DNA from 2 places in the Peribacillus sp. NPDC101480 genome. Region 2 is predicted to be linked to the other one. Evidence: riboswitches for the same ligand, from Rfam matches in the RefSeq annotation. Region 2 holds a riboswitch; the other holds the start of a gene.
What was found. A riboswitch is a leader RNA that binds a small molecule or an ion and turns the genes downstream of it on or off. The one in region 2 is predicted to bind S-adenosylmethionine.
Positions count from the first base shown of each region.

Region 1 (3,162 bases), on a different contig from region 2:
TCAGCGTACGGGGAAATGTACTTGAAAACGGAATGCCCCGTTATTTCCGCCGGCTGGCTGAAGGAGTTTTTGATGAAGAAGATTTGATTTTCCGTACGAAGGAGCTTTATGACTTCTTGGAATCAGCGTCCGGACAATATGACTTCGATCGTGACAGAGTGGTGGCATTAGGTTATTCTAATGGTGCAAACATAGCAGCAAGTTTGATGTTCCATTTCGAAGGGGCATTAAAAGGAGCGATTCTTCATCATCCAATGGTGCCTAGACGCGGGATTGCTTTGCCGTCCCTATCGGATATACCTGTATTCATTGCTGCAGGTAAAAACGATCCGATTTGCCCCGCAGCAGAAACTGATGAACTTAATCGGATTTTACTGCAAGCGGGTGCTGCGGTGGACGTTCACTGGGAAAATTACGGTCATCAGTTAACACGTTCAGAGGTTGATGCAGCAAGTTCATGGTTTCAAAAGAACTTTTTATAAGAATGAGAGGGATGAAGATGATTTCAGTAAATCCTGAAAGTCTTACAGAACGGGAAAATTATAAGTTTTTGACTGGAAGCATCATACCGAGACCAATAGCCCTGGTCACGACACAATCCGAAACCGGTACAATCAATATAGCGCCGTTCAGTTTTTTTAACATAGTCAGTTCCAATCCTCCGATGATTTCCATTTCTGTTCAACGGAAAGAAGGAGTTTTGAAGGACACGGCCCGAAATGCAATTCAAACAGGTGAATTCGTTGTTCATATCACTGATGAAGACAATGTTGCTGATGCAAATCGAACGGCCAAGGAACTCCCGTCTGACGAAAGTGAATTGGGTCTTACCAATTTCACTCAGGCTGTTAGTGATAAGGTGTCGGTACCAGGATTGCAAGAAGCGAAGGTACGCTTTGAATGCACATTGGAGCATGCGATACCTTTGGCAGGTTCCAAGAATAAACCTGGTTGTGATTTATTGATAGGGAAAATAGTCTGCTATCATATAGAGCAGGAGATTTACCATAATGGCCGAATTGACCAGAATGGGCTAAAACCTGTAGCAAGATTAGCGGGTCATACTTATACAAAACTAGGAGAATTATTTGAAATTGAAAGACCTTAAGGAATATAAGAAAAATGGCGTCATCTTTTAAGGTGTCGTCATTTTTTAAAAATTTTTCCCGGTTAGCATTATTTACAATTCTATAATGTAAGCGACTGTTCCAAAAACAAGTTCATATCTATGCCAAAGGTGCGTTGATCGTTTGGATTTTAAAGGAAGTCTTTACAAACCGAAACAAAACTTGACAATTTTTTCATAGATTGATAAAGTTATAAAAAAATAATTTCTTATCCAGAGAGGTGGAGGGACTGGCCCTATGAAACCTCAGCAACAGGTCTGCAATGACACTGTGCTAATTCCAGGGGGTGAAACCTTGATAGATAAGACCGTACGTGTTTATTTGTCAGTAACGCACTCTTTTTTAGAGTGCGTTTTCGTTTTTTCTGGATGCAAGATAAAGGAGAGTAAGAATGGAGAACAAAAGGAAGCATGATTTTCAAAGGAAAATGCAGGCACGGCATATAATAATGCTATCGCTTGGCGGGGTGATTGGAACAGGTTTATTCTTAAGTTCGGGTTATACGATTCAACAGGCAGGCCCGTTTGGCACCATCCTTTCGTATCTGATTGGGGCATTAGTGGTTTATCTAGTCATGCTATGTCTAGGGGAACTGGCAGTACATATGCCCGAGACAGGTGCGTTTCATAGCTACTCAGCTAAATACATAGGTCCTGGGACAGGGTATACAGTAGCCTGGTTGTATTGGCTAACTTGGACAGTTGCACTTGGTTCGGAATTCACGGCTGCAGGATTGTTGATGCAGAGATGGTTTCCATCAATCAATGTCTGGATATGGAGTGCACTATTTGCCATATTGGTTTTGGCATTAAATGCGTGGACCGTTAAATTTTTCGCTGAATCCGAATTCTGGTTTGCGTCTATAAAGGTATTTGCCATTGTGATTTTCATTATTTTGGGAGCAGCGGCAATGCTAGGTTTCATTCCAATAATTCATTCACAATCCGCTCCGTTATTCTCCAATTTTACAAGTGAAGGTTTATTTCCGAATGGTGCTTTTGCCATTATAATGACGATGCTTGCGGTGAATTTCGCATTCTCTGGAACTGAATTAATTGGAATTGCAGCTGGAGAAACTGTGAATCCAGAAAAAACGATACCAAAGGCAATCCGTATGACATTATGGAGATTGATTATCTTTTTTGTAGGAACCATCGTTGTATTATCCGCATTATTGCCTATTTCGGATGCAAGCGTATTAGAAAGCCCCTTTGTGGCAGTTCTTGAACGGATTGGTGTGCCATATGCAGCGGATATTATGAACTTTGTTATATTAACTGCCATTTTGTCTGCTGCAAACTCAGGACTGTATGCGGCATCCAGAATGCTTTGGTCACTTGCAGATAAGGAAACTATATCACCAATATTTGCAAAATTGACAAAACGGGGAGTTCCGATAAATGCAGTCCTTTTCAGTATGTTGGGCGGCTGCTTAGCCCTGTTTTCGAGTATTATTGCACCGGATACTGTTTACATAGTGCTTGTATCCATTTCTGGACTAGCCGTTGTTGTAGTTTGGATGAGTATTAGCATGTCGCAATTTCTATTTCGCAGACGATATATAAACGAAGGAAATTCAGTAAATGACTTAGCTTATCGAACGCCATTATATCCACTCGTACCAATCGTTTCTTTTATGCTATGCCTAGCTTCTTGCATAGGAATTGCATTTGATCCTACACAACGAATTGCACTATATTGTGGCATTCCATTTATTTTGATTTGCTATGGAAGTTATTATCTGACACAAAACCATAAAGAAAAGAGGAGTAGATCATGAACATTAAAACTAACCCAATTGACGCTATTTTACGAGATCATTCAGTCATGATTTTAGACGGAGCTTTAGCTACAGAGCTAGAGAGGCATGGATGTGATTTGGACGACCCGCTCTGGTCTGCACGTGTATTACTTGAAAATCCAGAAGTGATTTATCAAGTGCATTCTGACTATTTTCGTGCTGGAGCGGATTGTGCGATTACGGCTAGCTACCAAGCCACTGTTGAAGGTTTCGCACTCCGCGGAATACAAGAAA
Region 1 covers NZ_JBNNSB010000005.1:320,452-323,613, reverse strand. The annotation lists gene ACQKMF_RS18620 (alpha/beta hydrolase) at 1-482, shown strand, start outside; gene ACQKMF_RS18615 (flavin reductase family protein) at 500-1,108, shown strand; SAM riboswitch class I at 1,333-1,435, shown strand; gene mmuP (S-methylmethionine permease) at 1,519-2,907, shown strand; gene mmuM (homocysteine S-methyltransferase) at 2,904-3,162, shown strand, end outside.
Region 1: another riboswitch for S-adenosylmethionine. It lies ahead of mmuP (S-methylmethionine permease); the one in region 2 lies ahead of ACQKMF_RS22305 (methionine ABC transporter ATP-binding protein).

Region 2 (3,162 bases):
TGTGGTAAACAGCAATACTCCAAGCGGTAAACCGATCAGCAGGGCTACTGCAAGGGAAACGCCGACCATATAAATCGTTTCAAGAAAGGCTTTATTAAGATCAGGTAAAATATTGACGATGGAATCAAGCAGTGACATGTTTTAACACCTCCACAGAACTGGAACGATTTTTTATATATTGCAATGCCGAATGAATTTGAGCGGCATCGCCTATTAACTCGATGATTAAAATGCCTAAAGGGACATCCTGGATATACTCAATTTTACCGTGTAAAATATTACCCTTTACTGAATGGGATTGGAGAGTATCCGAAAGGATCGACTCACCAGCGGTTTGCCCTTCGAATTGAATTTGAATGATCGTACCTTTACTTTCTTCAATCAAGTGCGGAGGGAGTGCGAAATCCAGAACACTGCTAATGAATTGCTTCGTTAACTCCTGCTTGGGCTGTGAAAATATTTCATAAACGGGACCTTCTTCAATTACACGGCCGTCCTGCATGACGGCGACACGGTGGCATAGTTCTTTGACCACTTCCATTTCATGTGTAATCAACACGATGGTGATGCCAAGCTTACTGCTTATCTTTTTCAATAATTGTAAAATCGCTTTTGTAGTTGTTGGATCAAGTGCTGAAGTCGCTTCATCACATAATAGTACAGTGGGGTCATTTGCTAAGGCACGGGCTATGCCTACCCGTTGCTTCTGTCCACCGCTAAGCTGCGCCGGATAGACATCTTTCTTATCGCTGAGCCCTACGATTTCCAACAATTCCAATACACGTAACCTGATTGCATCCTTCGATCGATGCGCGGCCTTTAAGGCGAAAGCGACATTTTCATAAACGGTTTTTGAACTGACCAGTGAAAAGTGTTGGAATATCATTCCGATTTTTTGACGTTGTTTACGAAGCTCTTTACTTGATAAAGAGGTTAAATCAATGCCGTCGATGATGATATTTCCACTTGTCGGACGTTCAAGCAAATTCAAGCAGCGGAGTAATGAGCTTTTTCCAGCTCCACTGTAGCCGACAATTCCATACACTTCGCCAGTTTGAATGGTTAAGGATACGTTATCCACTCCGATAACTCGGTTTTTCTTCGAGACGTATTCCTTTCGGACTGAACGGATTTCAATCATGAGCTTTCCCCCTTAAACATTAAAAAACTGCCCCTATCATTCAGAAAGAGGCAGCGAAATTATATCTCGTCTTATCTTTCAGAATGCAATCATTCTGCAGGAAGTGGCACCGTTCCCTAAGGGCGGTTGCCGGACATCACAGGGCCTGATCCCTCCGTCACTCTTGATAAGTAAATTATTATTTTAGAATATTTCAAGTTTTTTAATATAATCTATATTATTTGTAAAATCCGACAATGTCAATCGTTTCTGAAGTTTTTGGGGTGATTTTTATTATTAAAGTTTTGTAAGGTCCGTTAAAAAAGGGCTATTATACAAGAATCCAGCATTTACATCCAGGTTAATTATACCAACATTTCCTTGTCAAAAAGGTAAAGTGGTACTACATTTATTATAGTAAAGTTAAAAAAAGGAAGATAAAACTATTTTTGTACAATGATGGGGAGGCGATTGAATGATAGAAATTAAAACGATAAATGATGTGGTTTGTGTGCACGGGACTCCTGGCGGGAACAAGTCGGGGATGAGTGTTAATGTTTTTTTAACGGATGGACTATTGATAGATACTGGCGCACAGATTTTACTGGAAGAGCTTATTCCGTTCTATGAGTCCGCAGACTTCGACTCAGTGGCCCTGACTCACTATCATGAAGACCATACGGGGGGCGCTGCATGGATACAGGAACATAAAAAGGTGCCGCTTTTCATTCACCCGATGTCGGTTGAGGTTTGTGCAAAGGATGCTGTATATCCTGAATATCGCAAAATTTTCTGGGGGAAGAGAGACGCCTTTAAAGCTGAGCCGCTAGGGGAGGTCATTCATTCACGCACCCAAGCGTGGGAGCCGATTTTTACCCCCGGCCATGCGAAGGACCATATGGTGTATTTGAATAACAGTAATGGAGTGCTCTTTTCAGGAGACCTTTTCGTAACACCAAAGACAAAGCTTGTCTTACGGGAAGAGTCTATCCCGGTCATCATTGATTCCATAAAAAGATTACTTCAATATGACTTCGGGGAAGTGTTTTGCTGCCATGCTGGGCATGTCCCTGATGGAAAGGAAATGTTCAGGAAAAAGTTGGATTATTTGGAAAACCTCCAAGGTGAAATTTTACGCCTGCATTCTCAAGGGCTGACCGTTCATGAAATCCAGCAGGTCGTTTTACCGAATCGCTATCCCCTTATCGAGATATCTGGGCATGAATGGGATTCAGAGCATATCATTACATCGATATTAAACGAAAATATTTTGAGTGCCAGGGAGAATCGAACAATTTGAATGTTAACGGTCTGACTGATATAAAGGAGAGCTCTCCATAAGAGAGCCCACATCATTCATTTATTGATATTGGGATCTGTTTCATCATAAAAATCATGTGCTTCTTCGATGTTCTGAAGGTTAGCGACTTCATACACATTTCCGCCCGCCATTCCTTCATTGATGATACGGTCGATATCAAGGTAAACGGAGTCCTTGCCATCATATTCGGTATCCTTCAAAAATGTCATTTTTTCTTTATCCAAAATAAATCCCTCCTAGCCTTTTCTTTAGTTTAGGCAAAGGAGTTTTTTTTATTCTGTTTAGGGATTTCATGAATGTAAAGGCGGTTCATTCATATACATGGAAGATCATTAAATCATGTATCATGCTTTTAAGTTTGGCTTCATCTGTTTCGGAAGGCGGATTGGCTGTCCACTCGATGGATCCATCTTTATGATACAAGGCTTGGACTGCCTGCTTGTTGAAATAAAAGGAAATTTTCCATCCTGGCAGATTCTTATGCAGTGGTGTCCATTGAAAATGAGTAATCATATGTATTACCTCCATATATACAGTTTCTCATTTAATTATAATGGAAAACGGCAGCTGGAGGTGCTATTTAATTGTCAGGCTGGGAAAAGTTAATTCAATAAAAAGATTTTTTAAATGCAAAAGCCTGTTTGTTTCAATTTCCTCCTCATCGAATTGCATGGGCTTTGAGTTCACCTCGTATATGAAGAGCGATCCTGATTCGTCTTCC
Region 2 covers NZ_JBNNSB010000007.1:305,535-308,696, forward strand. The annotation lists gene ACQKMF_RS22300 (methionine ABC transporter permease) at 1-138, opposite strand, end outside; gene ACQKMF_RS22305 (methionine ABC transporter ATP-binding protein) at 125-1,141, opposite strand; SAM riboswitch class I at 1,210-1,314, opposite strand; gene ACQKMF_RS22310 (MBL fold metallo-hydrolase) at 1,596-2,420, shown strand; gene ACQKMF_RS22315 (hypothetical protein) at 2,477-2,665, opposite strand; gene ACQKMF_RS22320 (YheE family protein) at 2,751-2,954, opposite strand; gene ACQKMF_RS22325 (YheC/YheD family protein) at 3,018-3,162, opposite strand, start outside.